Linked DNA regions of Chlorogloeopsis sp. ULAP01. Each later gene encodes a partner of the first gene's protein in a complex. Links are inferred from orthologs where the notes say so. Each region holds a gene or a part of one and is shown on either strand. Other genes may lie near its edges.

The links.
Region 2: rpsT (region 1) and rpsF share a complex: the UniProt entries of both Bacillus subtilis proteins name them as parts of the 30S ribosomal subunit. The link is inferred for Chlorogloeopsis sp. ULAP01 from one-to-one orthologs.

What each region holds. Positions count from the first base shown.
Region 1 is NZ_JAUDRH010000009.1:222,035-236,759, forward strand. Bases 11,910-14,626 are described here. They hold rpsT (30S ribosomal protein S20), read left to right. Parts: upstream 11,910-12,973; coding sequence 12,974-13,279; downstream 13,280-14,626. Other genes in these bases: QUB80_RS19410 (tetratricopeptide repeat protein), read left to right, coding at 12,119-12,598; QUB80_RS19420 (TatD family hydrolase), read left to right, coding at 13,456-14,241. In the rest of the region: QUB80_RS19375 (HetP family heterocyst commitment protein), read right to left, coding at 409-870; QUB80_RS19380 (HlyD family secretion protein), read right to left, coding at 955-2,091; QUB80_RS19385 (ABC transporter transmembrane domain-containing protein), read right to left, coding at 3,041-6,184; QUB80_RS19390 (GH116 family glycosyl hydrolase), read right to left, coding at 7,026-9,440; QUB80_RS19395 (helix-turn-helix transcriptional regulator), read right to left, coding at 9,842-10,507; QUB80_RS19400 (PDDEXK family nuclease), read left to right, coding at 10,625-10,963; QUB80_RS19405 (GIY-YIG nuclease family protein), read right to left, coding at 10,976-11,518. UniProt on the Bacillus subtilis protein: Binds directly to 16S ribosomal RNA.
Region 2 is NZ_JAUDRH010000006.1:136,464-154,009, reverse strand. What follows is about bases 1,550-4,301. They hold rpsF (30S ribosomal protein S6), read left to right. Parts: upstream 1,550-2,641; coding sequence 2,642-2,962; downstream 2,963-4,301. Other genes in these bases: QUB80_RS13405 (STAS domain-containing protein), read right to left, coding at 3,929-4,273; QUB80_RS13410 (Npun_F5560 family protein), read left to right, coding at 3,171-3,701; QUB80_RS13420 (fumarylacetoacetate hydrolase family protein), read right to left, coding at 1,620-2,408; QUB80_RS13425 (Tic20 family protein), read left to right, coding at 1,550-1,631. Also shown: glyA (serine hydroxymethyltransferase), read right to left, coding at 1-289; QUB80_RS13430 (hypothetical protein), read left to right, coding at 867-1,064; more of QUB80_RS13425, read left to right, coding at 1,152-1,549; QUB80_RS13400 (DedA family protein), read left to right, coding at 4,958-5,587; QUB80_RS13395 (argininosuccinate synthase), read right to left, coding at 5,737-6,939; QUB80_RS13390 (PhoX family protein), read right to left, coding at 7,432-9,606; QUB80_RS13385 (glycosyltransferase family 2 protein), read left to right, coding at 10,395-11,354; rpsB (30S ribosomal protein S2), read left to right, coding at 11,622-12,416; tsf (translation elongation factor Ts), read left to right, coding at 12,539-13,198; QUB80_RS13370 (hypothetical protein), read left to right, coding at 13,386-14,312; ATP-dependent DNA helicase RecG, read left to right, coding at 14,319-16,856; QUB80_RS13360 (hypothetical protein), read right to left, coding at 17,409-17,546. UniProt on the Bacillus subtilis protein: Binds together with bS18 to 16S ribosomal RNA.

The DNA.
Region 1 (14,725 bases):
TTTAAACATTAACTTTTTAGGAACTTAGCAACACCCACCCCGATGTTGAAAGTTTTATTAGCAATGCTTAGACTAATTCAGAAAAATAACCACCAACAGTACGGTCTGACTCTTGGAAACCGGAGTAAAGGAGAATTTTACTTCTTAACAATTTGAGTAATTAAAAAATCAGTTTTATGTATTTTAGAGTTTTCTCCTTACTTATAATTTTTACTTCAAGCAGCTATCTTGTACTTGTTATTTATAATATTCCTAATGTTCATAATTAATTTGCCACTTTGGCAGAATGATTTCAAGGTTAAAAAAACATAGATCCCCGCCTTCTTCAAGAAGTCGGGGATATTTACTTATATAGCGATCGCTAACTTCATCAACAAACTTCAATCATCTGGTGACTCAAAAGATATTTTAGTTAAATGCAGAGAATTTGAATGATGAGTCTTGAGTGTGATCTGAATTAAAATCAGACTTAATTGATTGATGTTCGTTGATTTGAGTAGCTAGCCAGCGATCCGAACTACCACCTCGAATTTCTGTTTTTTTCTTGCCAACTACCTCTAGATAAGCAAGATCTTTGATTTTGCTTAAGCAGCTTTGTGATTTAGAGCTATCAGTCTTTTTCTCAGAGGGTAAAGCGGCTAGTTTAAGATTTTCATTGCGTTGTTGGCTAGCTCTCTTGATTTGTGAGTTTTCTTTAATCAATCGGTTATAGGTGCGGTAAGGAATGTAGTGTAAAGGATTGTAGCCAGCAAACCGCAGCATTAATACACAAGCCCAGGAATACTTGCCTGCAAGAATTGCTTCAACTACTTGATCGAGCTGTTCTGGGTTAATTGACTTGTCGAAATTGTTAGTAATGTTCTGATGCATGGTATTCGTTGCCTTCAATAAAATAAATCAGTTTGTCAGTTATGTGGTGATTTTGGAGCGCAATTGGAATTTATAAATTACTCTCTAGGTTTTTTGTTCCCTAATTGGTTCCAGGAACAGATCACAAATGCGACGCTGGTAAATGATTTGGGCAGTAGCTGATTGTCCTGCTTTTAAATTGATGATTTGATCCGGATCTAGAGCTACTTCAGCCGAATACACCCAACCAAATTTGTGATCAGGTTGGGCATTACCAGAGATTGATACAATTGTGCCTGAGAGAATATTTTGCTCTTGAAATTCAATGGCGTTCTGTTGTCTGGCTTTACCTTGTGCTGATGGCTGTCTGTACTCATCAGCATCTAGTTTGATTTGTACTTTGTCTCCTTTTTTGACAAAGTCTATGTTTTGGTAAGGCAGGCTAATCACCAGAGCAAGGGATGTATCGCTAGAAGTGATTTCACCAATAGATTTTTTGGGTTGAGCTATTGTGTTAGCACTGGGCTTGTTAAAAGGATTTACAACCCTATCTATTGGAATATTGAGAAATCTCGGTTCTGGTTCAGCCTTAACTTTGTTGAGCAAAGTTTTAGTTTCGGTAATTTCGGTTTGTAACTGTGCTAAGGGAATTTGAGGAGAAGCAATTGTCTTGAGAGTAGCTTGTTTAGTAGCAACTGTTTGAGTTTCCTTAACTTGCTGCTTCTTAGTGTCTAAGTTACCAGCCAACTGTTCGGTTTCTAATTTTGTTACCCCTTGACTAGTTTTAACCGCAACCTCAACTGCTTTGTCAAAATCCTGTGGCTGAAATTGATGAAGCTCTCCTAGTGATATAAATTTTCCTCTGACTTGACCGACTTGTTTAATCTTTCCCGTAAAAGCCCAAGCCATTACAGTCGCCAAAAAAGCTAAACTGCATAGCAAAACTATACGAGGAAGAACTGAAGGCGTTTGCTCTAGCATTTTCTGTAAGGATATAGAGCAATTACCCGTACTTGTAGCTGTTGCCTGTAAGGGTGTGGCATTTGTAGGTAGCTTGGGAAACGCTGCTATTGAGGGCAACTTTTGTGATTGCTCCTTAATTATCGAAGCGATACTACCTCCACAGATTAGTGCCATTTCGGGGGCTTGATTAGAACAGGGATGCACATCCTGCATATTAATCGTTAAACTCCCTAATTGGCTTGAGGTTTTGACTGCATTTGACCTGATGATTCTGTCCATGAGCTGACCTAAAATCGGAAACCTGACTGTAGCTTTAGCTTTGATAAGGCAGTGACTGAGGCAAAATTTTACCTTGAATCATGTCCTTTGACTTGTATGAAAAAGTCTCCGTTTGGCTCTTGGTAGATGCAGTTTGTCCTCGGAAATTTGGGCTGACTCTCTTAATTCAATTACTTTCCCTGGTCATGTAGATGTTTTGATGTACACCGATACTTAGGAGTGTGTTAAGTAATAATGTTTGTTCTACAAGATCTATGACAAAATAGTCATCCACACTATGTAAGAACAACATTTGTACTTATACTATTTTTTCCTTTGATTGTCATCTGCGGTGTTGGCATTTCTTGTAAGTTTAATGCACTGAATTTGTTCTTCTATTTAATTAAGTATTATACAATTTCCATTTTGTCCACAAGTGTTAAATACTGTAGGGGTTTCGCCCCTCACCTACTATTTCTTTTTGGCTTTTATTTTTCATACCTTTTTAGGAAGTTTTACTATTAACTATGTAAATAAACAGCCTAAAGTCCTGACTATACATATAGTCATCTAACAATTTTAGCCTTCCATAAATTTTGATAATGTTTTTACAGGTGATGGTGAAGCTTTATCTGTGCTAAACCAGTAAATGGCTTATCTGATAGCACTTTCAAGTTAACATTTGATTGCGAAATTACAGTAAACTTGTTGTTAATTTTGCTTAAAAATTAACTAGTTATTTCCGACAAAAAGTTATCAACAATACAGTCTTTAAGTAGATTTTTTTCTCTACTGACTATATAGGTACAAAAATATAATAAAATCTACTTAAAGCATAATTTACCAAATAAAAAGTAGCTAATTATGCTTTGGTAGAAATAAAATTTTAAGCAATCTCTTGAAAAGAGAGTCGCAGTTTATGCTCGTATTTATATGGAATTATTTTTAGTTTATTGATGTAATATTATGGTCAGTATAAGTGTGATCGCAGATGTGATTGCTGTTGAAATAAGTGGTAATAAAGACTGCGGATTCCCATTAGTTGTTGATGAGTACCTTGTTCAACGAGAATACCTTGGTCTAAAACGAGAATATAGTCGGCATAACTAATAGTAGAAATACGATGAGTAATAATAAATTTGGTAATAGCTTCATCTGTATAAGTATTGTTGAGATGATTAAATCGAACTAGGTTTTTGTAAAATCTTTGTTCTGATTCTGCATCTAAATAAGTGGTAGCTTCATCCAAAATTAAAATGCGTGGCTTCCTCACCAGGGCGCGGGCGATCGCTATTCTTTGTCGCTGCTTACCTGAGAGCATCATGGCTCCTTCTCCCACACGGGTGTTGTAGCCCAAAGGTAAAGCTTGGATAAAACTGTGTGCTTCTGTAAGTTTGGCAGCAGCGATCGCTTGCTCCAGGGAAATCTCTGAGTTGAATAATGTAATATTTTCTAAAATGGTGCCTGTAAACAAAAAAATATCTTGCGGCACCACGCCTAATTGATTTCGCAAAGACTGGGGAGAAACATTGGCAATATCATACCCATCAATCAAAACCCGTCCACTGTGAGGACGATATAAACCTACAAGTAAATTTACTAAAGTACTTTTACCAGAGCCACTAGCACCAACAACAGCAATTGTTTGTCCTGCTTTTACCTGAAAGGAAATATCTTGTAGAGTGTTAGATTCCGCATCGGTATTGTAAAGGAAACTAACATTCTCAAAATGCACATCACCGCGAATCTGGGGTAACTCCAGTGGCAGTTTTTGTAGATTCGCTTCTGGTTGGGTGGCTAAAACATCATTTAGATGCTCAAGAGAAATTGCTACTTCTTGAAAATCATCCCACAACCCCACCAAAGCCAAAACAGGTTTGACTATACCACCAACCATCATACTAAAGGCAACAAACTGACCAACCGACATCTCCTCATTGATCACCAATGTCGCTCCATACCAAAACAATGCCGTAGTACCGAGATGATTGCTCAAACTAGTTGCAAGTTGCAAGTTATTTGCTAACTTTTGAGCGCGAAACCGCGTCTGTACCATACTTGTTAAGCGTTCTTCCCAGCGCCAACGCATTAGATTTTCGGTTGCGGCAGCTTTGACTGTAGCAATACCAGCGACAATTTCTACTAGTGCAGAATTTTGCGCTGCCGATTTGTGCAACAGTTCTCGCGATAAATTTTTGAGGAATGGATTAGCTGCGACAGTCAAAATCGCAATTAACAGAATTAAACCCACTACCATGCAAGTAAGGCGTAAGTTGTAATACACCATTAATCCCAGGTAGGCAACCACCATCAAAGCATCTAGGGTGGTAACTATAGCTTGTTTGGCAAAAAACAGTTGAATTTTGCGATTTTCTTGAATGCGAGTAATAATATCTCCCACCTGGCGCGATGCGAAAAACTGCAATGGCAAGCGCAATATGTGGCTCATAAAACTGCTGAGTTCAGCAAGATCCATATGGTTGGAGAGATAATCGAGTAGGTATTGGCGTACTGCTTGGATGGTAATTCGCCAAAAGCCGAAAAACAGGAAACAAATAGCAAAAACATTCAGAGCAAGCAAACTTTTGTATGGCAATACTCGATCCAGCACAACTTGGCTAATTATGGGAACTGCTAGTGCAAAAACTTGTAGCAGTACTGAAGCCAGAATTATTTGCCCCAGTAGCTGGCGTTGATGCCAAAATGTATACCAAAAGCTACCAAAAGAAGTTTTTTTACTTTGTTTGGCTTCGAGACGTTCAGTAGGAAATAAAAGCAGTGCATATCCTGTCCAATTTGCTTCAAACTCTGCTTTGTGTAGCGATCGCTTACCGATTGCCGGATCGGAAATTAACACGCGATCGCCTTTGACTCGCCAAACAACCACAAAGTGAATTCCTTGCCAGTGAGCAATCCATGGTTTGGCTTGCAACTCTAGCTTGCTCAATGAAGCTCTGACTGGTAATGTATCATATCCCACAACTTCTGCTGCATCTGCTAAAGCAGTTAAAGATGTACCTGTGCGGTTGGTTTGTGCAAAGTTTCGCAGCGTAGTCAAGCTCAAGCGTTTACCCCAATAAAGGCTAATCATTGCCAAACACGCTGCACCGCAATCTGATGAATCTTGCTGCCCAATAAAAGGATAGCGACGCCAAAACCTTTTAGCCAAGCGATGCTGGTTTCTAGTTACACAAAAGTCAATCTCTGTTGATGAGAGTGCTTTTGTATCCTCTAGATTACCCGTGTCCCCTTGTCCCCTTGCCCCCGTGTCCTCTTTTCCCTTGTCCTGTTCTTCCTGTCTGGTGAGAGATATTTCTGGAGCGATCGCAGCTACTGATTCCCAATTTTCTTTAGAAACATGGTATGTTACGAGTTCTGTTCCAGCAGTCCAATTTGGAATTGCGAGATTAGGGTTGTCCCAACTTTCTCCTACCATTGGTGGTTGAGTTTCTGTGGAAGAACTGCTAATCTTTCCATGTACCAACCAAAAGCGTCCCTCTAAAGAAGAAGTTACTTCTACCAAAGATGAGCCAGCACTTATCTTTGTTTTTACTAAGTGAGATACAAGCTTTTGTAAAGTATGACTGGTGTGTGAACGTAATTCAGTAGCAGTTTTGAAGAAAATTAACGCTTGTCGCTCATAAGTAGCTTGTTGTAAATAATCATTCAAATCGGGAAGCTGCTCTAACCACTGTTTGAGACTATCCAAGCAAATATATGCTATGAAACCATCACTAGCTGCAACTGCCCGGTAAGGTAAAGGCTGATAGTAGAATAAATCATCTACTCCAAAGGTTTGCTCTGCCAATAGTAAGTGAGTTGATACTTCTCGCCCAATGCTTGTGTCAAATCCCAAAAGCCGCACTCTACCTTTACAAACCAGGAAAAGAAAATTTCTACTATCTTCTATTTGTTGATCGGGAGTATAACTAGCTAAATCATCACCTAGTTGAAACTCATGCATCACCCAAATTTGACTAAAGTCCGATAGAAGGATTGAATTTCCTGCGACTCTCCTTAAAAACTTTAGGATAGTCATTTGTGGAGTGGGAGAGCGTTGGTTAGTTGTACAAACCTGCTCTCGTTGAACTCCTGACGATGAGTACGAGTTCATTGTTTTGATATCTGTGTAAGCTGATGAATTTAGTTTTTGAAGCGTATATTTGCATTTCAGACAGTTCAAAACTTCTTTGATTGAAGCACTTTGCCTCATAATAATAACTTTTGAAAAGCACATCTTTTTTTATTTTTCATCACTGCTCGCTTCCTTTTGATTTGTGTTATTGCTTTTTCTACTACGAAGGTTTAAAAGTTCCATTGTCCAATGCTTAATACCCAGTTATTTTGAATAGTTTTTCATCAAAATTGCTAAAATTAGCTGTTTTTCATGTGTGTTAGTAAGCATTGCTATTTAAGTAAAAAATATTCTCTTTTAAAGAAAAAAGAGAAATTCATATTTACGCAAAAAAGATGAGAAATAGAGTGTTGATGTCATAACTTGTTAACATTTAAATTTTTTACTGGTAATAATTGCTAATGTCCCTAGAGCTACAAGTAAAATACTGATTCGGAAACAGAAAATTTTGAGATGGAGACTTCAAAACCAAAATTGAACTCGTTGTTTGTATTAGCTCTTCCGGAAAAATCACCAGAATCATTAGTTAACTTTGTTACGTTTATACTGAGGAAAATTTTGCTGTACTACCACTTTTTCAGTAAAATACAACATAATAGTTGTCCGAAAAAGCAGCCAGATAAAAGAGATTAGTTACTATTGTTTGAGAATTCATATTAGTCAATTACAATCAATTGCAATGAAAAACCGGACTTTTATGCCCGGGCGATCAAAAAAATCTTGGGAGTGGGAGACAAGGAGACAAGGGAACAAGGAGAATAACAAACATTTTCCCAATCCTATTCTCTGTTCCCTATTCCCTTTTAATAATGACCAATGACTAATGACTAATGACTAAATAAATTCCCCAAATTGCCATTGCCCGTAGATAAGTACTGGCACGAAAAGTTCCAACCGCAGTAATAGCTTCAGGTGTACGGAATTGTAGCCCATTGTCATAAATTTGTTGGACTACCGCTTTTGTTAGATTCATGGCTTCATCTTTCATTCCCATTTGCACTAAAAATGCTGCCAAACCAAAATTTATCCCTGTCCACACTTCTAAAGGATGGGTAGCTTGAGGATTTTCTGGTGAACCATCACGCTTGAGTCCGTTAGCAGCACCAAACTTGCCATGATTAAACTTGAGAAAGCAAGCATCGTAAATAGTTTTCAAAGCAGACAAAGCGCGATCGCTCCCAACAATATCAGGCAACCCCAACAAACGTGCATAGAATTGTCCGCACAATTGATCTGCCATCACTACATCCGAGCCACTGTCACTGTCGAGTCTGTAATACTGCCCATTCCAAAGTTTCTCTTCATAGATTGGGCGAGATTGTTTTAACCATGCTTCGTAGATAGATTTTTGCTCTAATAGCTTTTGTGTATTTTCTGTACCTTGACCTTTTGTCATCAAAACATCACAAATTGCGATCGCAGCTTCCAAAGCTGCCAACCACAACCCACCGCAATAAGCACTTACTCCCCATAGTCGCCAGTCATCAAAAGTTTGATCGGGCGCACCGGAATTTTCCGGAATTCCATCTCCATCTTTGTCAAAAGTCTTTAGATAGTTGAGGGTTTCCACAATGGCATTCCAGCAGTCTGCCAGAAATTGCACATCATCCGCACCAGTGAGGAGAAAATCGCGGTATACCTGCAAAACAAAGTCACTACCTAAATCTTTCCACAGATTACAATCTTGGTAGCTCGTGTAATTTGTCTTTTCCCAAACGTGTTCATTGGGAGCGCCCAAGTCGTGAGGCGTTGCACCTGCTACCTTGCGAACAGCCATAGGGCTTTCTGCGCCAATGGTGTAATAGTAGCCAATAACGCGGCGGCGATCGTCACTTTTAGGAATCGCCCGTGCAAAAGCACGAATTACAGCTTTCTCCAACTCTGGGAAAAGTATTAACAGTCCAAAAGAACCATATAATCTGACATCAAGACTCTCGTACCAGCGATAGTCCAAGCATTCTAGCACTGCAAATTGACCAATTGGATCACGCTCTGATGCTGCACTCCAAAGAGTACCGCCAGCAGTAAGATCGTAAAGCTCATTAAATAAAGCTATTTTGAACCAGTCTGGTAAGTCTGCACGCTCAAGAATAGGTTGTTGCCAAGCTTGAATCTGCTGTTGCCAGATTTGATATTGTTGTAGCGCAGTAGATGCGATCGCCCAAGCATTCTTGCCGTTATTACCAAAAAAGTCTGTATATCTGCGGTCATATTTAATGCCAGCCGCAAATTCAGTCACAGGAAAATCCCACGTCAGAACAAAAGGAATTTGCAATGTTGCACCTGGCTGCACAGTGAAGCGCACAGCAAGTGCTGCTCCTATCTGCTCATCTTCCTTTGCTGGAGTTTTATTTATATAGTTAGGCAGAGAACCATTTTGTGCAAAGCTTTCCCATACATCTTCACCCGTACCAACTGGATTCCAACGGCTGTGGTGAAAGATTTCCATATTCGGATCTTTGCGTGTGGCAATACACCACTGTCCCTCTCCTTCTTCAACTGCTTCGCCTATACCTAAGCGATCTAAAATACAGCCGATATATTCAGTATCTTCAAAGAACTCGTTAAAATTATCCTTACTTTCATTCAAGCGCGGCTGATATTCGTACACTGGGCTACCATCATCCCGCAACCTTATCTCCGGAGATTTCAAGGCATTAGTAAACCAACCTACCATATTCTGCCAGGTGAGCATAATACTCAAAGTAATAGGTGCATTTGTCGGGTTACGTACAGTCCACAGAAATACCGCCACAGGATAGCTAGTTTCTTGGTAGTTATTCGCCCAAATAGGCGAAAATTGCTCGCAGGTTAACTGGGTATTATATACCCCTTCATAAACAAACCAACTGCGGGGATAAAGAGCATGGTAAGTACCACTTACGCCGTCTTTACTTGTTGAATACCACTGCCATGCTTGCAGGCTGCTATCTTCCGGAGCTTCTGTACACAGAGCATAAGCTTGGGAAGATGTGCCATCTGACTCAAATACACTGAATTGACAGGCGGGAATATTTTTGAAGATATGTTCGCCACCGTCGATATGCCACAGATTAAAATCTCCCCGCGAAGAACGGCCGATACAACCCGCACCAAAACCGCCTAAAGGCATTCCATGCCAAGGCCCATCATCAACATTACTAGCATAGCGGACGGTGTAGGGCTTGTCCCAACCTAAACCAATGGGACGACTCCAAGTACAGGAAGGAATTTGCGGAGAGGATTGATTTGTCATCGCCTCTATTAATAGCGTGCAGTCACGATAATGAAGACTAGCGCGATGTGTAAAATTTCTCAAGTCTACTGTTAGGAAATTTACACTTCACTTCCATATAAGAGTTGTTGTTTTTTTGTGCGATCGCGCTCTCACCATCGCTGTATATTTCTCATATAGCATCTAGAAATTCAATCCGATGCGCCAAAGTCAGCCCAAGGATGAATCCTTTACTAGTTTTAATCACAACTGTGCGAGTGAAGTAGTTCCTTTACCTCTCCAGACGCGAAAACTCCAGGGTATACGCCATTGGTCAACAACCTAAGTATAGGAGCGAGATTTGTTGATAAGGTGAAAAACAAAAGTTACCTACCAAAATCCGGACATCTAGTAGGTAGCCTCAGTCAGTTTTTGGTCTGACTTTAGACCGTTTGTGCTAGTTGATTGTTTAGGGCTTCGAGATCAATTTCGTATCCTTGAAACAGGTCGCTGCAACTAGTCTTGTCTGTTTCAGCCAGACGGAGTAAACCCCACAACAGATGTTCAGTCCCAATAGAGTTCTTACCTTGAAGCCGAACGACTTGCAAGGCAAGCTCTAGAACAAATTTACTCTCTCGGCTAAATCTCGGGTTCTCACAGGATTCAAAAGAATGCTCATTGGTTTCGATGACCAGCGTCATGCCATTTACTCGAAGTAAACGAGCACTTGTTGTGGTTGGATCAGCCAACAAGCCAGCCAGCAGATGTTCTGGCTCGACTTGTGATTTGTGCGAACGTGCTGCCTCATTTCGTGCAAACTTAACTGCGTTGATTGCCTTTTCAGTAAACCTCTCGTAACCAAACTCGAAACCAAAGTAATTTTTGAATCGCTCAACAAGTGTTTGCATAGAATTTTTCACCTCGTAGATGAAAACGTCTTCAAGTGCAACTTTGAACAGACTAGCAATTTTAAAAGCCATATCTAGGCTGGGGTCAAACTTGCCAGATTCAAAACCATTGACCGCCTGACGACTGACTCCTAATTCCCTAGCAAGGTCAGATTGTGACCACTTGTGCAGTTGTCGAAGTTCTTTCAGTCGGTTTTTCATGGCTTTGTCTGTTCTTTGTCAAGTATTACTTTACATAGTTGCCGACATCCTTGTCAAGTTTTACTTGACAAGGAGGATTTGCGGTAACGTTTGGGATAGTAGGAAATTCTGCTCCAGATGCGGCATAACAACACATTTGAAGCGGACTGGCAAAGTTGGTCAATGTTGTGGATTGTGGAAAAGGAAAAAATTATCAGTAGGGACAGCGATTCAGGGTTATCTATCAAGCAATCTCAACTTGGTGCTTACGTAATAGCACGCTTAAAGTGCGATTACCTAGCCAACGGACTTTGCTTGGGTTGGTTAATCTATCCCTACACTCCCTTAGTGGAAATTTACCGTCCAAATCAAGATGTAGAAACCTTTTACTTTTCTGAACAAACTCCACCCACTTTACCAGGAGAATCTGTACTACCTGGATTTATGCTTGACCTAGCTCCTGTTTTCAATCTTTGAATGCAAATAGATTTATTTCAAATCTAGTAATCCTTCTTCCTTCAACTTCGGATTAAATCTAACTTGTGCTTGCAATCCGCGCTCCTCTAAAACTTTTAAAATTTCTGCCTCTACTCGCCGCGCCACATTTTTAATAATTTTAGTTTTTGCCATTTCATCAATAGAATTCTCATAATTTGTATTCTCTTCTGGTGTCATTGAGACTTTGGCATCTATTGGCTGTGTCCATTTTTCTTTCTCATCTTTATTTCCCACAGGCACACTACCATTTTCTTCAATCCATGCCTTCTCAATATTTTCTAATACTGTGCGACTCGGACGTTCAATTGTTTGAATTTTTATCCAATAACACTTTTGTGGTTGACGTACTAAATGCTGCTTAAGACTGAGATAAACATCACGAGAATATCCTACATATTGCAGTATTTTTTTCTGGTCAAAAATCGCATAGACCCCGATTCGACCTTGAAAATTTTCAGGTAATTGACCATAATCATCAATACAAGGAATATATTCTAGACTTGCTAAAGAAAGAATATTTGTTTCAGTTGACATAAATCAAATTAAAAATTTCAAAGTTAGTATTTTTAGCGAGTAAATAATAAATTGCTAATTCTTTTGATCCTCTGCTATTAGCCATTAGCAATTAACTCTTTAGCTTCTGGTTTGAGAGCAAAACTACTATCAAAACTTTCGACAATTTTTAGAGCCATTTTACTTATAGTTATTTATAGGTAATTGTTAACTACTGAGGACTATTGTGTCCATCACTAGAGCACGCTAAAAAATCCACTTTAAATTAGCCTATTGGATTGTGTGACTCCTGTCAGTGGAGAAGGGTGGCTATTTGAGATTAAGAATTGTGAAGCTAAATGTTTTTGGGCTTATATCCGGTTTGAAGGCAGCCGCGATGAAAAAAATCATCACCAAGCATGAAAAAGCTATTTCTCCTATACCCCACCTCTTACATCCTCCTTCAAGTCAAAGGGTATTAAATTAAAAATTGTTGAATAATTAGCCAAATTTGGCTGATTTGATGGAGAATATCCCCTCATAATTTAGTTTATTTGTGTTTCTGAGTAATATGTTGAAACCTCGTAGGAGGTTAGCCTGCGGAGTGATATCTTATCACAGTGTTTTGGCGAGGAAGAAACTATGAGCAAGCTCAAACACGTTTGGATTATGCTGGCGTCTTTAGTACCGTTAACAAATTTGAGCAGCAAGGCTCAGGCACAGTTCGATCCTTTCATCTCCCAACCACAGATGCCACCTCCAATAAATGCACCAGCAATGTCGATAGAGCAGCAAATGCGAGATCGGATACAACACCAAAGAGTAACTCCAGCTCCCAATTCAATCAGCAATCCCAAACTTGCGGCTGCTTATTTAAAAGAGGGTTTTGAACACTATAATCGAAGAGAGTACCAAAAAGCCGTTTCAGCTTATAATCTAGCACTCCATTACAACTCAAGTTATGCGGTTGCTTATCTTGGTCGTGCCATGGCTTTGAGAAAATTAGGAGATAAATACAATGCATTTTTGGATGCTCGAAGAGCGTCTCATTGGTCTCGCCAACAGGGAAACATGAAAGTTCTTAATGCGGCAGAAAGATTTAAGCGTGTGATATATAGGTAATACCGAGTCCCAAGAAAACAGCCGTTAGTTTTAGCTGACGCAAGTGTATAATCACAGTTGACGCAATCTAAGTCATATTCCCAGAACTGGAGCAATTAAAAAGGAATTTGTGAAGTGGAAAATTTGTAAATTGCTGGTTTGGGAAAGAAGAAAAATTTATTGCATCCAGTTCAGGCATCCACATTGTCTTATACCAACCCATTCTCAGATGTGGAGTCACTGCTCACACTTATGGCAGCACTAGCCATAAATTGGGTGGGTTAAAAAACTCAAGCGCAACTTTTTTCTCGGCAATCCTAACATTGGCGTTCTGGATGCTATATTAGTAAATCTAGTAGTGTGTGTACATATATTATAGTCTTTCTGGAATTGACTGTGGCGAATACAAAGTCTGCTCTGAAACGCGCCAAAATCGCAGAACGCAATCGTTTGCGCAACAAATCTTATAAATCAGCGGTAAAGACGCTGATGAAGAAATACCTTTCTGCTGTTGAAACCTATGCAGCCAACCCTACCCCAGAAGCCCAGCAAGAGGCACTGGCTCGAATGTCGGAAGCTTATAGCAAAATCGATAAAGCCGTGAAGCGAGGTGTTCTTCATCCCAATAATGGAGCTAGAAAAAAATCAAGATTAGCTCGTAAATTCAAAGCCAAAACGCAAACAGCAGCAACTGCACAATAGTCAAAATTCAGCAGTCAGCAGTCATTCATGCTCTTGACTTTTGACTAGTGAATAATTATATAGACGCGATTAATCGCGTCTCTACTGTACGGGCGGGTTTAGAAGATAAATTATCAGTTTAAATGGCAAGATTATCAGTAAAACCCGCCCCTACTAAAAAATGACTAATGACTAAAATGCAGCTAATCGACACCCACGTTCACATAAACTTTGACCTTTTCCAGTCAGACTTAGAAACAGTACGATCGCGGTGGCAAGAAGCGGGTGTTGTGCGTTTAGTACATTCCTGTGTTGAGCCAACAGAATTTTCCAGCATTCAGGCTCTAGCTAAACGTTTTCCTGAAATTAGCTTTGCTGTAGGGTTACATCCTTTAGATGCAGATAAGTGGCATCATCAAACCGCAGATGAAATTAGCTCATTAGCTCGTTCCGATTCTAAAGTAGTAGCAATTGGGGAAACAGGACTGGATTTTTACAAAGCTGAGAACTACGAACATCAAATTATGGTGTTTGAGGCGCAGCTTGCGATCGCAACTGAACTAAATTTACCAGTGATTATCCACTGCCGTAACGCAGCAGCAGAGGTAAGGCAAGTGCTGGGAAGATGGAAAAATCTCAAAGGCGAAAGTTTGCGGGGTGTAATGCACTGCTGGGGCGGAACACCAGAGGAGACTCAATGGTTTGTTGACTTAGGCTTTTACATTAGCTTTAGTGGCACTGTTACCTTCAAAAATGCCAAGCCAATCCAAGAATCTGCTGTTGTTGTTAGAAGTGATCGCCTGTTAATCGAAACAGACTGTCCGTTTTTAGCTCCAGTTCCCAAACGAGGCGAACGGCGTAACGAACCTGCCTATGTTCGTTATGTAGCCGAACAAGTAGCCCGTCTGCGAGGAGAAACGACTGATGCGATCGCATCTCTCACTACTAAAAATGCTTGTGAATTATTCGGCTTGGCACTGTAAAAGCGCAGTTATAAATGGGCTTTTGAAGGATGTGAAAAAACATTATTTATTAGGAAGGCAAAAATATGATAAGATTATTGCCTCCAAAATAGGTTTCCTTACGCCATAATGTTTAAGGAGGCAACAGCTAACATAACATCTCTACTTCAGTTGTACCAATTTTGCTTAACTATCCTCCTAAGACTTAAAGGCAATGCTATAAATCTATGACAAGCCTTTTCCATAGTAGGTAGAGAAGATATTTAGTTTTGAGGTAGCAAAAATCTAAATTTAAAGCAATACAAATTTATTTTATAAAAGTATTTTCCTGTGAATACCACCCATCAAAATCAAGCAACACGGACAAACAGCAAGCTTGGCACATTACTCCCTCAGTATTAGAATATCATCGCTCTGGATAGTAAAGACAGGAACTTAATTGAAGGCAACAGCAAAAGAACTGCGTAGCTGAAACAGCGCGGTTTTGGAGGGTGAAGTGATAAAA
Region 2 (17,546 bases), on another replicon or contig:
GGGGTTGAACATTGGCATGAGCAGCACCAAACAATTGTTTGATTCGGTCAATTGCTATCTGTTCAATTTGGTCTATGAATTCGCAACCGCCATAGTAACGTTTACCGGGTAATCCCTCGGCATATTTATTTGTCAGCACTGAACCCTGTGCAGCCAGTACAGCAGCAGAGGTAAAATTTTCACTAGCAATCAACTCCAAATGATCGCGTTGACGCTTTAGTTCTTTGTTAATTAACTCCGCAACGATAGGATCGGAGGAAGTCAGAAAATCTGAATGTTTGAGAGTCACTTTCAGTTATCCTTGGGTCAATTTGCACAATAGTTGGTGTAAGGTACAAGGCAGCAGCGTATATATTCGAGTCCATAGTCAAGAGTCCACGTCAAAAGTCTAGGCTTCAATGTTTTTTTGATTGTTGACAATTGACTGATGAATTTTGATATTTATTTGTCTTGACTGAACTGAATTACCAGACGCAAGCTCGATAAGTGCGTTAATAATCATAACGCTCTTTTCTTAATATCAAGTATGAACTATTTCTGATTGCAACTTGTTCTCGTGAATTTATGTATTGCTTTTTACTACAAATTTAAATATCCAACTTACAATGAATTTAAAGCCCACTTGGGTAATTATGCTTGGGTTGCTATCAAACAAAATTTTCCAAAGCAAGCAAAGTCAATTAACATAGCAACGGATGACATCGTAATTTTGACGGAGTCTTTGAATCCTCAGCCCTTACAAATCACCCAACTGCTATACAATTCATGAACTAGCTGTTTACAACAGACGAATCGCAAGCCACAGTCAAAATATCAGCCCAAGAGGAAATATGAGAAACAATTGAGGAACTATAAGGAGGGATTGGATGCTAGTGATTTTAATGGAGGATCAAATCCTTGCCCCTCACCAGGTTTGCCAATCTTGTTTACTCGCTGATAGTAGTGGTCAACCTCGGTGGCGTCAAGGTCAACTTCGCTGTGGTCATGTAGTCCGTAAAATTACTGAGCAGCAGCCAGACCAGTACGAGTGTCTGATGGGGTTCCGGATTGTTAATATTGAATGAACAGAACCTCCAAGATGTAACTAGTTACTTAACTGCGTTATTCTAGGTTCATGTAACTATTGCAGTTTGACCATAGGAGAACGCAATATGACTTGGCGCGGGTCTACAACGGTTAAAGATAGAATTTTTGCTAGCTTGCCTTATTTGTTGCCTTTGATTGGTGTACTTGGATTCGGTTTATATTTATTCCGACAATTTCCAGCACTACAAGTGTTGTTTATACCGCTTCAACCCGTACTAGTACTCTACGGTATTTTAGGGCCATATGGCGAACTGATTATTTTCTTTGCTCTATTTCTTTTAGTGGTTAGGAACGAAAAAATCAATCACTTTATTAGATTTAACACATTACAAGCCTTACTATTAAACATTATTGTGTATCTGTGTGGCATCATTGTGCGCCTTGTAGCGCTTCCTGGTTTAAGTTTTGCACTCCAAACGGTGGCAAGTACTATCTTTATCGGCATAGTAGTAGCAGTGGTTTATTCCATAGTTCAGTCGCTGTGGGGACGTTACGCAGAAATCCCCGCTATATCTGACGCAGTATATATGCAACTACCGCGCTAGTTTTTCACGAGCCACCACTTTATTTTCTAGGCGGCCTATGCCTTCAATTTCCACACGGACGCGATCGCCGATGGTTAACGGCCCAACTCCCACTGGTGTGCCGGTTAGCACTACATCTCCTGGTAAGAGTGTCATAACTTGACTAATATAAGACACCAGAAAATCTGGGGAAAAGACCATCTGGTCAATAGTAGCAGATTGTACGGGAGTGAAACTTTCATTTAAGAATGTTTGCAATCTGGCTCCTGGACTGACTTCACGGACGATCCACGGGCCTAAGGGACAGAAAGTATCAAATCCTTTAGCTCGTGTCCATTGCCCATCTTTTCTTTGTAAATCCCGCGCTGTGACATCATTGGCGATCGTGTAACCCCAAATTCTCGTTTGGGCTTCCTCTGTTGTGCAATCAACAGCGCGATCGCCGATTACCAAAGCCAATTCTCCTTCATAGTCGACTCTTTGTGATTGGTATGGATACTGAATTTCTGCCAGAGAAGCAATCACAGAAGTAGGCGGTTTAAAAAAAAGGAGTGGCTCAATTGGCACTTCACTTTCCATTTCTGCAGCATGCTCTGCATAATTTTTTCCTACCGCCACAATTTTTGAAGGAGCACAGGGAGCCAAGATTTGATAATCCTCTGGTTCCAATACCAAATCGGTGGGTTGACCTTGTAACCAAGGCGGAGCATCCAGAGCCTGCACTCTTAAGGAGAGTTGTAGCAACCCATAGTAAATCTGTCCTTCTTGATTTTGAACTCGCACATAGCGCTGCGCCATAACCTTGATTAATATCCTACTGTTTGAGATCAAATCACCTTTTAAAGTCAATAGTCTATAGTTCACAGTTTGTAAACTAATGACTAACTGAGCAGATTTAGTTAAGCGTTAAAATAGAAAGCTGGTAAAATTATAATTCCTTGTTGCTTTAGATGTTGATAGGTATTTGTATTAAAAAAGACATTGGATATCTGTTGACATTAGCAGCCATATTGTCCAAAAGGAGATGAATCGTGCAAATAATTTATGAAACAATGTACATTCTGCGCCCAGATTTGGGAGATGAGCAGGTAGAACAGGCTATTTCTAAATACGAAAACTTGATTCGAGAACAAGGAGCTGACAATATCCAAATTCAAAATCGCGGTAAGCGACGTTTAGCTTATGAAATTAATAGGCAACGGGATGGTATTTATATCCAAATGAATTACACTGCTCCTGGAAACATCATCGCTGTTTTAGAACGGGCTATGCGTTTGAGTGAAGAAGTAATCCGCTACTTGACTATTAAGCAAGAAGTGCAACAACCCCAAGCTCCTACAGAAGCCGCATAATTTAGGCTAGTGGTTAGTTGTTTGTTAGTAACTACTAACTACTAGCTATTAAAATTGTAAAAAAGTAAAAAAAATTGCTTTTCCCTACTTGCTGATTTCTCCGAGAATGCTAAATTAGCAAGTACTCGGAAGTATTTGCCTAAATTAACACTTCCGTGTTTTTACTTAAAACACATAAAAAGTTTTGACATGGGAGATAGTTGCCACTGTGAGCCAAAATGACACATCTACTATCCAAACGCTCTCTATAGAAGTATCGAAATTGCGCCAGGAATTGCAACTTCGCGATCAATTAGTACAACAGTTGTCTCAAGAACTCTTCCGACTAGTAAAGGGTAATACTAACTTTATGCCTCAAGCGGAAGTCTCAGAGCGTCATCAAAGCGAACTCCAAGCTTTACAGGAACAAATACAAGCAGTTGAGGAGCAGCTGACGTTCTACCAAGAGCAAATAGCAACTCGCGATGGCGAAATTTATCAGTTACGTCAGTCAGTGCAAGAACTAACTGATCGCAGCCGAATGTTAGAGCAAGTAGTACAGGAGTTACCTCAAATATATCGTCGTAAGTTTGAGGAGCGCATGGCTCCTGTTAGGGAAAAGGTAGTAATGCTACAACGAGAAAACCGCCAGTTGCAAGCAGAACTACAAAGTGTAAGTTATCGCCTAGCACTAAAAACTCGTACTGCCTCTCACAGTGGCATCGATCTGCCCAACTTTTCACGCCCGGTGTCTGGTTAAATTAGCTTAATATTTAGTATTACTAACCTGTACAGAATGCCTAGAAGTACTTCAGCTTAATTAGCATTTTGCACAGTATCTACCAGTAGCAAGGTATTAATATTTTTGGTTTTGAGTGGTACTTACAGACAAAATACCACTCTTTTAGCAATAAATAATAACTATAGCCTATGTCGCTCACCAGCTATAGCCATTATTTTTGCAATGAGTCTAGTTTTTATTGTTTGCTAGCAGCAGACTGCTTTTGCTGATGATTCTGGAATGTCTTCGTAAGTATTAACAATTTCAAATACTGAATCTAGCTGAGTAAGCTCTAAAATTAATCTGACAGGAGCTTGCACATTACAAAGTAGTAGACGACAACCACTTTGACGGGCGGCTTTTAACCCTTGAACCAATGAAACCAGCCCAGAACTATCCATGAAATCCACTTCGGCAAAGTCGATCACCCAGAGCTGATCCTGCTGGGGTAATACTCCAGCCATCTTTTCACTCAAAGCCATCCCACCGTGTAAGTCTATGCGTCCTTGGGGTTTGAACAAAATCACTTGATGTTCTGATGTTAGAGTCATGAACTTAACTGGGTAGTTGAAAGACTGAAACAAAAAAGCAGAAATTTGACACAAACACTGTTTCGCCTGCAAATACTCAACTTACTGCCTCATCCAAACTTTTTGGAATTCGCAGCTATGGACTTGCAAAGAGTGATATCAGTATTCATGCCGTATAATTTGTTTTAACTTTCCCCAATATAGGCATAAGCGCCCAAGAATTTTGGTAGCATCTGTATCTTTTAACAAATTTTTATAAAATTCCGAGCTATTTATAAAGTTTTTATAAAATAAGAAATATCTATGTTTCAGTATGTATAACTATGTGGTATACGATTACCACTAACATTATCCTAATGTTTGTTGTTAATAATACCAATTTTAAAAAAATTATGATAGAAATTTGTATAGTAAATCTATCTAGGATTGTATGAATTATTAAAATTTGGGTAAGTTAAAAAACAAATATTGTGTTGTGTACTAGTAATAATACTGAGTTTAATTAAAAAATTTTACCAAAATCAAGAACTCTGTTCAGTGAAAATATTCTGAATTGGGGGTTCTCAGTTTTTATTAACTTTACTTCCTATGCAGTTGCATAAAGTCGTAGTTGATCTCTAATCTCGTACATCTGGATTGACACATTAACTAGAAAGGAGACAAGATTATAGTAAAAGTAAAAATTTGTAAAGGCAGCGGTGCTGAATGTCTGTTGAATTCATCTCGCTAGAAAATATCCAAGCAATTGCCCATATGTATGGTTATTGGGCAGTTTTTTTGGGTATTTTATTAGAAAATTTGGGTATTCCCATTCCTGGTGAAACCGTAACATTAGTAGGCGGTTTCCTGGCTGGTAGCCACGAACTGAGTTACTGGCTAGTTCTAGGTGACGCGATCGCAGGAGCGGCGATCGGGGGAGTTTGCGGTTATTGGATTGGTAGAATTGGCGGCTGGCCTTTACTTGTAAGAGTTGGCAGCCTGTTTAGAATATCAGAAGTGCGACTTTTAAATATCAAAGAACAATTTAGTGAAAATGCGGCAAAAGCAGTGTTTTTTGGACGTTTCTTTGCCCTGTTGCGAATTTTTGCTGCTCCACTGGCTGGTATAGCTGAAATGCCATTCGGAAAATTTTTATTTTTTAACCTACTAGGAGCCAGCGTCTGGGCTAGTGTGATGGTAACGCTTGCTTTCTTTGCAGGCAGGATTATTTCCCTAGAACAATTAGTTGCTTGGGTAAGTCAATTTGCGATCGCTGCATTACTCATCCTTGTAGCTGTAATTGCGATCCCGATATGGTTAGAAGCTCGGCAAGAGCAACTGGGGGCAAAGGATTAGGGATTAGGAGAGTAGAGGAAGAACAGATGAGGGAGATAGGGAAGATGGAAAGGATGGGGAAGAATTTACTCTTATCACTTCCTCAACTCCCTCAACTCCCTCAACTCTTTGTCTCCGTGTCTTTGTGTCCCCGCGTCACCGTGTCATCCCTAGCCCCTTGTTTGCTGTGCCCAAATCCGAGTAGGCAAACCCCAAATGTAGATAAAACCTTCAGCTGCCTTATGATCAAATTGGTCTTCGGCTCCGTAAGTTGCCAAATCGGGAGTGTAAAGGGAGTTTTCGGAACGACGCGCAACAATAGTAGCGTTACCCTTAAATAACTTTACTCTCACAGTTCCAGACACTCGCTCTTGCGTTTTTTGAATAAACCCATCGAGGGCTGCTTTTAAGGGGCTATACCACAAACCGTTATAAATTAATTGGCTGTAAGTTTCTTCGATACCCCGTTTGTAGTGGGTAACATCTGCCGTTAAAGTTAGACTTTCTAAATCACGGTGCGTTTGTATTAAGACTACCATTGCGGGAGATTCGTAAATTTCCCGCGATTTAATTCCTACTAGACGATTTTCAATCATATCGATGCGTCCAACACCGTGATTTCCTGCGAAATGATTGAGTTGCTCGATGATCTGAATCGAGTCTTTGTGTTCGCCGTTGAGACTAGTAGGAATGCCTTTAGTAAAACCAATTTCGATGTATTCTGGCTCGTTTGGAGTGTCGGCGATCGCCTTAGTCATCTCATAAATTTCTTCTGGTGGCTCAAATGCCGGATCTTCCAGTACACCGGCTTCAATGCTCCGCCCTAGTAAATTTTTGTCAATGCTGTAGGGAGACGATTTTTTAACTAGTGCTGGGATGCCAAACTTTTCCCCGTAAGCAATAGTTTCCTCACGGCTCATTCCCCATTCTCTAGCTGGTGCTAGTATCTTCAGATTGGGATTGAGGGCAGCACAGGCAACATCGAAACGAACCTGATCGTTACCCTTACCAGTACAACCGTGAGCGATCGCATCAGCACCGTATTTTTCTGCGGTTTCTACTAGTGCCTTAGCAATTAGCGGACGAGCAAGGGCTGTTGCCAGGGGATAGCGATTTTCGTACAACGCATTGGCTTGAATAGCGCTAAAGGCATAATCTTTGATAAAAGTTTCTTTAACATCCACGATTAGAGATTCACTAGCACCAGATTTCAAGGCTTTTTCTCGAACTGATTCTAATTCGTCTCCTTGTCCCAAGTCTGCTGCCAGGGTAATCACTTCTTCTACACCCCACTCATGCTTGAGGTAGGGAATACATACAGATGTATCTACTCCGCCAGAATATGCCAGCACAACCTTTTTGGCACGACCCATCAGTTTCTCCAGTTAAAAAAGCAAAGAGTGAGTGATTATTATATACAATTCATCACTACATATTTTAGTCATCAATATAATTAGTAGTAATTTTTCCGAAAATCTATATACAATAACGCTAATAATTGAGTTTTGGATGATTGCAACCACTTATGAGCATCTATTAAATTTTCATCACAAAGTGCTTCTTTATATATAAAGCAAGGTGTAGAACCCTGACTTATTAAAGAATTCGGGTTTCTGGTTGAGACTGCAAAAGTTAAGCGATTAGCTATTTCTAAATAAGAAAATAGCACTGTTGTTTTTAGATTAAAATTTAGCTTTGTATGTATTCACAAAGGCAAAAATATAATTCTTTTTAGAAAAGAAGAATTAAAAAATGCAAAAAAACCGTAGAGTTCTAAAAATAAATCTCTACGGTATGTCACTGGCTTGAAAAAAGCGATCGCAAAACAAATCTACACTTTGACGTTAGTTTTCTAAGAAAAACGGTTACAGTCCACCAATGATGCCGCCGTCTTTGCGTGTAATCACAACTGTTGAAGAACGCGGGCGTCCGGACGGGCCGTATCCTTGACTATGGGGCCAGTTACTGAACTGTGTGGGATTTGAGGCTACTGCACCATCGCCGGGGTGCTGAATATTAACAAACATAGTTTTACCATCGGGTGTAGTGATTACACCAGTTACCTCACAGTTCGTTGGGCTAGTCAAAAAACGTCTGATCTGTCTAGTGTTGGGATCAGCACACATCATCACATTACCACCGATATTTTTCCAATCACCTAGACCATCACCCTCCTGATCAGTCTGTATCCAGAGGCGGCCGAAGTCGTCGAACCACAGACCATCCGGAGCACCAAAGTCGTCACCATTAATATTACCGACAAGGTTTGGCTCAGAAGCGAGTTTATCACCACACTCAACGAAAAGATCCCAAGTAAAGGTAGTGGCTTTAACAGTACGCCCATCTTCACGCCAGCGAATGATGTGACCGTAACGGTTGTCGGGACGAGGGTTGGCAGCATCGACTGGAGGACGGGCGCTGCCTGCATTTGTTGTGCCATCAGGCTTGTTAGAAGAGGCTGGAGTAGTTCCGCGACGATTATTGTTTGTCAAAGTGCAGTAGACTTCAATCTCCTGGTATCCGCCAATTCGTGGACGCACAGCAACCCACTCTGGTCGATCCATCATCGTTGCACCAACTCTATCTGCTGCTTGCCGTGTCTTGACAAGTACTTCTGCTTGGCTTCTAAATCCGTTCTCAGGTGTCAACCCACCTTGACCATATACCAAAGGAAGCCACTCGCCAGTACCATTATCCTTAAACTTAGCAACGTATAAGATACCGTGGTCAAGCATATCGCTGTTGTCAGCGCGATTATAAGGATTTAAAGGTCTGGCGCAAACAAACTTATAGATATACTCGTTGCGCTCATCGTCGCCCATATAGAAAGCCACATGGTTATTGTCATCCACAACAACCTGAGCGCTCTCGTGCTTGAAGCGACCAAGGGCGGTACGTTTCACTGGTGTACTTTGCGGGCTGTAGGGATCGATTTCAACTACCCAACCGAACAAATGGGGTTCAAGCGGATTTGTGCTGGCATCGAAGCGTGGATCAACTTCATGCCATCGATAACCAAATCCTGTTTTCGAGATGCCGTAGCGTTTCTGTCCCATCAAAATATCAGACTTCTCAACTCCCGGAATCAAAACTACATCTTCAGTAGGGTTAGCAAAGTAACCGTTCCAGTTTTCTTCACAGGTTAGGTAGGTACCCCAAGGAGTATAGCCGTGGGCGCAGTTATTGAGGGTACCGTATGCTGTGTAGGCATTGTTTTGTATACCGGTGTCAACCGAACCATTCGGCGTGAGTAAGAACTTCTTTGATTTCAAAAGAGCATCACCTGCTGCCGGGCCGGAAACGTACATCTCTGTATTGGCGGTGATGCGGCGACCATAGGGCGAATTACGGTTAACTTTCCAGCTATTGCTAGTCTTGGCTATCTCTACAACAGATACGCCGTGAGCAGCTTGAGACTTGCGTACCTTCTCAATCGTGACTTGCGATCCAGGTAGCCCCAACTGGGGTGCAGTCTCTGTTGCTGGAACGAAGGTTAGACCATCAGAATGAAGGATTTCCTCATGGGTATATTCATGGTTTACACATAGAAGTCCACGATTTGATGTCCGCTTCCGGCCAAAAAAACTGCGTTCTCGAAGTGGGAAGTAGTGCATTCCATCAGTATGCATACCAAACTGCTTTTCCTGTGCCGCAGCATTTTGTGATGCATCTGATCGCCAGTTTGGCGCGCCAGGCATAATCGGGTCGCCCCAGGCGACAAGTACTTCGACTTTGTAACCTTCAGGAACACTAACAAGATCCTTTTCTAGAAGTCCTGTAGCTGGGTTGTTCAGATTCGGTGGGATACTCTTGAAACCAATGCCACCAAATCCTGTTCCTGGTGGAATTGGCGCTGCCTCAACACTGTGGAGGAAGCCACCAATGGAAACCTCACCCATGACGGTAAGTACCGATGTACTCGCCGCCGTAATAATGAACCGCCGACGGCTCATGCTGAAACGTTCAATTACATCACGGATTGATTCGTTGCCGGATGGATTGATGGTCACATCATTTTTAGGATGAAGGGAACCTTTCATTCTGAATACTCCATTTAGGTAGGATTGAAAAATTTGCTATTTATTTTCTGGGGGAAAGACTATGTAAAAAAATTTGGAGATATGAATTTTTTAGCATCTATCGACAAAGCCTGGTATCAATCACTGAATCCTGAAATCATCTAATTTCAACGTTTAATTATTGGTCTACCAATTCATGTCGAAACAACAAATAGAAAATCTTTTGTAGATGTGTTACCTATAAATTTCAAAGATTCGACGTATCTTTGAAGCTTACTAATATCCATTAAGCCAATTTTAAATTCAGCTTTATAAATTCAAGAATTTAAAAAATAACTTAAATGTGATATCAGAATCTAAGCTAGCTTTACCTACTGCTTAATTTTTGGTTAGCAATTCATAAAACCAAGCAATAGTTTTATGCCAAGAAAGAAGAATTTAATTATTGACAAACTATAATTTAATCAACAAATATTAAGAATAGATTATGTAGTGGTTAATTAAAGATAATTTAGATGATTAAAAATAGATTATTTAATTATTAAGTAAATATTAAACTGAACTGTTTACTATAAAAAGTTGCAATATAGATAAAAAAATAGAAAAATTTATATGTAAAAACTAAAAACAATATTTCAAAATTGAAAAATATATGAATTATTTATAATTTTCCAAACAATCAGGTTTTATGTTTTATGTATTGGTCAGGATTTGTTCTCATCACCACTGATTAATTTTGGTTTGATAAGCAAAGTTAAAAGTATTTAGTAAAGGAACAGCGTTTGTGTCTTGGTTGTCCTATCTTAGAAGTGGGCAATAGTGTTGTGAGTGAGACTGTGTTTTTAAGCGTTGTTATTCCTACGTACAATCGCAAGCCGATTTTGCAAAAGTGTCTCAAAGCATTGGAGACACAACAGTTGAGTGTATCCAGTTCAGTAAGTGATTATGAAGTTGTCTTAGTAGATGACGGCTCCACTGATGGCACATTGGAGTGGTTAGCAGAACACAAAGACGAGTTTCCTCACGTGCGAACCTTTCAGCAAGACCATCAAGGGCCTGCCGCCGCAAGGAATTTGGGGGTAGAGCAAGCACGGGGAGATATTATCATCTTTATAGATAGCGATTTGGTAGTCACAGAGAATTTTCTGCAAGCTCATGCTGATGCATTAGTGCAAGGACAAAAAAATTTGGGAAGCGATCGCTTCTTCACTTATGGTGCGGTGATTAATACTTGTAATTTTGACAATCCCAGCTCCGAACCATACAAAGTCACAGATTTTTCAGCAGCTTTTTTTGCAACAGGCAATGTAGCCATTCCTAAGCATTGGTTAGAAAAAGCTGGACTTTTTGATACTCGCTTTCAACTCTATGGCTGGGAAGACTTGGAATTAGGCGTAAGGCTCAAAAACCTGGGTTTGAAACTAATTAAATGTCCTGCTGCTGTTGGTTATCACTGGCATCCGCCCTTTAACTTAGAGCAAATTCCCCGTTTGATTGACAAAGAAATTCAGCGAGGACGCATGGGAGTTTTGTTTTATCAAAAGCACCCAACTTGGGAAGTGCGAATGATGATTCAAATGACTTGGTTACACCGCTTATTGTGGGGAATTCTCTCGTTGAACGGTACTTTGAACGAACGCACAATGGCTCCATTTTTGCGATGGTTGATTAATTTGGGTAAACCCCAACTGGCTTTAGAAATCGCTCGAATTTTTCTGAACTGGTATAACGTTAAAGGCGTTTATGAAGCTTATGCTCAACTCCGATAATAGCTAATTGCTAACAGAAGACTGGCAATGAACAATTAGCTATTAACAACTCAACTACTGTACGGGCGGGTTTTAACAAAACCTCTGTAAAATCAAAGAAATTATTTATATAAACCCGCCCCTACTAGAAATGACTATTTCCCATTATTAGCCACAAATATGCTACCCTAGTATGGTTCTTTAATCTCGCACATCTAGGATTTCGGGTGTTTCTGACCAAGAAATACGCCTAGATGGAGGTTTAACCCGAATCGGAGTTGAGAAAATATGCCAGTTGTTTCATTGGCTCAAATGATGGAGTCAGGGGTTCACTTTGGCCATCAAACCCGGAGATGGAACCCAAAAATGTCTCCTTACATCTACACCGCTCGCAACGGAGTACACATCATCGACTTGGTGCAGACTGCCCAGTTGATGGAAGAAGCATATACTTATATGCGATCGCAAGCTGAACAGGGCAAGAAGTTCCTTTTTGTTGGTACTAAGCGGCAAGCTGCTGGTATTATTGCCCAAGAAGCCTCTCGTTGTGGCGCTCATTATATTAACCAGCGTTGGTTGGGCGGAATGCTCACCAACTGGGCGACAATCAAAACGCGGGTAGACCGTCTTAAAGACTTAGAACGCCGGGAAGAAAGCGGTGCTCTTGACTTGTTGCCGAAAAAAGAAGCCTCTATGTTACGCCGGGAGTTGGCGAAGCTTCAGAAATACCTGGGCGGTATTAAAACCATGCGCAAAGTCCCAGATGTAGTCGTGATTGTAGACCAACGACGGGAATACAACGCAGTTCAAGAATGTATTAAATTGGGAATACCGATTGTATCCATGTTGGATACAAACTGCGATCCAGATGTTGTGGATATTCCAATTCCAGCAAACGACGACGCCATCCGCTCAATCAAGCTAATCGTCGGCAAATTGGCGGATGCAATTTATGAAGGGCGTCACGGTCAATTGGATGTAGAAGAGGAATACGAAGATTACGAAGGTGCTGAAGAAGATTACGATTACGAAGAAAGCGACTACACTGATTCGCTGATTCCCGACGACGAAGAAGAAGAGTAGTCAGTTATCAGTTACCAGTTACCAGTGAACAGCTACTATCTCAAAACTGTTTACTGTTAACTGAAAAATACTCAAAATCCGAGAGCAATTACAACTGTCAGTCAAGTAGGAATTGAGGCAAAATGGCGGAAATATCTGCAAAACTTGTCCAAGAGCTACGCCAAAAAACAGGCGCTGGCATGATGGACTGCAAAAAAGCGCTGAAAGAAAACGATGGTGATATGGCAAAAGCCGAAGAATGGCTGCGCAAAAAGGGTATTGCCAAAGCTGGGGCAAAAGCAGATCGCGTGGCAGCAGAAGGATTGATCGGCAGCTATATTCACACTGGCGGTAGAGTTGGTGTGCTAGTTGAAGTAAACTGTGAGACTGACTTCGTTGCTCGCCGCGAGGAGTTTCAAACTCTGGTGCGGAACGTGGCTATGCAGGTAGCGGCTTGTCCGAATGTCGAGTATGTGAAAGTAGAAGACATTCCACCTGATGTTGTCGCCAAGGAAAAAGAAATTGAAATGGGGCGAGACGACTTGGGTAACAAACCTGAGGCTGTTAAAGAAAAAATTGTTCAGGGCAGAATTGAAAAGCGTCTGAAGGAATTGACTTTGCTAGATCAGCCTTATATTCGCGACCAAAGTATCACTGTAGATGAACTAGTTAAACAAGCGATCGCTCAACTGGGTGAAAACATCCAAGTACGTCGCTTCGTTCGCTTCGTTCTTGGTGAAGGAATTGAAAAGCAAGAAACTAACTTTGCTGAAGAAGTAGCTGCACAAATGGGTGGCAAATAATTTCAGTTGCTAGTTGTTGCTACCTCAGTAATTAATTGAAAGACAGGTCAAGCTATTATGGTTGGCCTGTCTTTCGTTAACTGTAAATCTAACCAACATCTAAAATCCTTTAGTATAGTGAAGCTAACAATGTAAGTGTACATTTGTACCAAATTATTCTGGTTCAAATGGGCAATAATGAGAAGATATGGCAAGACCAATTGAGCGGATAGAGCGGGATATTGCAGTCTTAGAAGAGGCGATAGCCGCGATCGCAAAAGAACTCCAAACTGCTTATGCCAGTTATCTAACCAGCTTGGGTAAAGCTTTACAACAGCAACTAATTCTGGCTAGCTATCATCTGTGTACTCAAGGGTATCCTGAAAAATTTTTGAAATTAAGCTTGAGTAAGCGGCAAAATTTACAACAAGGCATTCGTAATTTGGGTAAACAGGCAACTGAGCAGTTAATAACTTTAACTCAAAATGAGCATGAGCAACCACAGCCACAGGAAGAACAAGAAGATATAAAAGCAGGAGAAACAACACAAGCACAGGAATTTGAAGAAGTAGAGGAATTTGAAGAAGTAGAGAAAATAGAGGAAGATAGTGTTGCTGATACCCTCTTTTTAGAAGCAGTCTCTGCTGGTACCATAGTCTCAAAAACTCTTATGACGCCAAATACCTCTAATCCAGTAGAACTGATGAAATGGCAACAGTATCTGGAGAGATCTACCCAAGATACCCTCAAAAGAGTTTCTCGTGAGGCCAATCTTTTGTTACAAAAAGCGGGGATTTTACCTAAGAAATTGCCCGAACCAATATTGGAAGCGGCTGTGGCGGTATCAGAAGCTTCTGCCGAAGTTGTACCAGGGCCGCCCAACCTTTTAAACTTAGTGATAGAAATTGAAAGTGAAAAGCAGTCAGAAGAAACGAGTCTGACACAGATTATGGCTATTAACCTGCGGCTGGGGGAAATTGAATTTGCCGACACAAAAGTTTCGTCTGAGCGCAAACAGATCCGCAGTATAATTGCTCAACTCAACAAAATTGGGCTGGACTATCAAAAAAAACAGCGAGAGCGATCAATAGCTGAAGCTGAAGCAGCATGGCGTGCTAGTTGGTTTGATGATTAATGACTAATGACTACTGATAAACCAGATTGGATACGATTGCAAAAAGCCTTAGCGATAGAAGCAGAACAAGGCTTTACTGATTTAGTAGGCAAACAATATCGCTTTAGTGAGTTTCTCACCCTCACTTTCGGCAAATTCCCAACAGCCTTACCAAGCACTGAGCGTCTGCGCTGGCAAGAACTAGCGACTCAGTTTGCTAGCTATCCCAATCTGGAACTAGAAAGTAGGCAAAGCTTAGTCGCAAATACTCGCAGGTATCTATATCAACTGCAACAGCAGGAAGAGGACGCGGGGAGGTGGGGAGGTGAGGAGGCGGGGAATTTTCTTTCCGCGTCTGCGGGTTTAAATGTCTTTGCGTCTTCACAAGCGTCACCCCGTTTTCCCCTCTCCGCGCCTTCTTCCAAATCTCAAATTGTTGCTGAAGTTAGTCGCACTCTTGCCCCAAAACTTGAGCAAAAACTCAGGGATTTACCAGAAATTGGATTGAGAAAAGCTGAAAAATTAGCACGTCTCGGTTTATATACTGTGCGCGATTTGCTATTTTACTATCCCCGCGATCACATTGATTATGCCCGACAGGTGAATATCTACGAGTTGCAGGCGGGCGAGACGGTGACGATAGTGGCAAAAGTCAAGAGTTGTAATTGTTTTACTAGTCCCAAGAATAAAAAATTAACCATCTTGGAACTTTTGCTACGGGATAATACTGGTAAACTCAAAATTAGTCGTTTTTTCGCAGGTACGCGCTTTAGCAGTCGTGCTTGGCAAGAAAGTTTAAAACGTCGCTACCCAGTTGGTAGTATTGTGGCAGCGTGCGGTTTAGTGAAAGAAAGTAAATACGGTCTGACGCTGGAAGATCCAGAATTAGAAGTTTTGGCTCATCCAGGCGATACGATTGACTCATTAACTATCGGCCGGGTAGTGCCAATTTATGCTCTTACGGAAGGAGTAGGGGCAGATTTGGTGCGGCAGGCGGTAATTGCGGCTTTAGCTGCTGTGGTTCATCTCAAAGATCCTCTGCCTAGTGGGTTACGGGAAAAGTATGGGTTAATGGAATTAAAGGATGCGATCGGTAATATTCATTTCCCTCCAGACAGCGATACTCTCCAACCTGCCCGTCGCCGCTTAGTATTTGATGAGTTTTTCTATCTACAACTAGGTTTACTACAACGTCAGCATCGAGCAAAACAAATTCAAACTAATGCAATACTTGCTCCTCAAGGACAGCTATTAGAAAGATTTTACGAGATACTACCCTTTCAACTTACCAACGCTCAACAACGAGTCATCAACGATATTCTCACCGATTTGCAAAAATCAGTACCGATGAATCGTTTAGTACAAGGTGATGTTGGCTCCGGAAAAACAGTTGTGGCAGTAGTTGCTATTCTTGCAGCAATTCAATCCGGGTACCAAGCAGCACTAATGGCTCCTACAGAAGTATTAGCAGAACAGCACTACCGCAAGTTAGTAAGTTGGTTTAATTTACTGCATTTACCAGTAGAATTACTGACAGGCTCGACAAAAACTGTAAAAAGGCGAGAAATTCACGCTCAGTTGGAAACGGGAGAATTGCCTTTGTTAGTGGGGACTCATGCTCTAATTCAAAACCCCGTTAACTTTCAACGTTTGGGTTTGGTGGTAATTGATGAACAGCATCGGTTTGGTGTAGAACAACGGGCGCGATTGCAGCACAAAGGTGAGCAACCCCACGTCTTAACTATGACAGCCACACCCATCCCCCGGACACTGGCACTGACAATTCACGGGGACTTGGATGTGAGCCAGATTGATGAATTGCCACCAGGACGGCAAAAAATTCAAACAACAGTATTAACGAGTCAGCAACGCCAAAACGCTTACGATTTGATCCGTAGGGAAATTGCCCAGGGAAGGCAAGCTTATGTCATTTTGCCCCTAGTAGAAGAATCTGAAAAATTGGATTTGCGATCGGCAGTTGAAGAGCATAAAAAGCTACAAGAAAGTATCTTTCCAGAGTTTCGGGTGGGACTGCTCCACGGTCGGATGAGTTCAGCAGACAAGGACGAGGCGATTAATAAGTTTCGCGACAATGAAACTCAAATCTTGGTTTCTACAACAGTTGTCGAAGTTGGGGTTGACGTACCAAATGCTACCGTTATGCTCATAGAAAATGCGGAACGTTTTGGTTTGTCTCAATTACACCAATTACGAGGGCGTGTTGGTAGAGGTGCGGCTCAGTCTTACTGCTTGTTGATGAGCAGTTCTAGAAGTCCAGATGCACAGCAACGGCTGAAAGTATTGGAACAGTCCCAGGATGGCTTTTTTATTTCTGAAATGGATATGCGTTTTCGCGGCCCGGGTGAAGTGCTAGGAACTCGGCAATCTGGTGTGCCAGATTTTACGCTAGCGAGTTTAGTAGAAGATGAAGAAGTGTTAATTTTAGCGCGGCAAGCAGCAGAAAAAATTATACAAATAGATGCAACTATAGAACGTTGGTATTTAATGAAAGAAGAATTGAAATATCGGCATGAACGATTAATGGGTGGGGCGATTTTGACATAACAGATTATGACCACTGCTCTATTAAGGCATTGGTGAAATCACCCCTAAGTTATGAGAACACATTTGCTAGTACAACACGACGGAAATAAACATACCGTTTGAGAAGGCTGAAAAATCTACATGATAAATTTTTTACCTTCTGCATACTGCCACGGCAGATGACGCCACTTGAAGCCAGTCGCACTCGACGCGCTTAACCCGCAAGGGCGCTTACGCTCCTTGATGGCGGGAAACCCTTACTTTCGCTTATCCACTACTCTGCGAGAAGCCGGACTACGTCCGTCTACGTGTCTACGCCAGTTGTACCTACTTCTATCCGCTCCGCGTCTACGCGCCTACAAGTCGGCAAAGCCGCAAGGGCGCGCTGGCTCACCACCGCACTGTCTCCTCTGCCTTCTGCCTGATTGTGCTAGTTATCCTTTCACTATTAAAAATCTTGCTACAGAGACTGTAAGACTTTTTTGGTCAAGATAGGCTCACTTTTCAAAACCATGAGCACTGGTTGCAGTTGAGTAAACTGGACTTGCTAAGGAAGTCTAAATAATCTCTGCTTTATGTTTCTTCTTCCTCTTCTAAGTCTTCAAAGCTCGAAAGTACTTCGTCGATAATTTCCTGTGCTTCTTCATCTTTCATTTCTAATCCTTTTTGGACTTCTTTTAGTAAATTTTTTTTCCCTTTAGGAATCCGTAA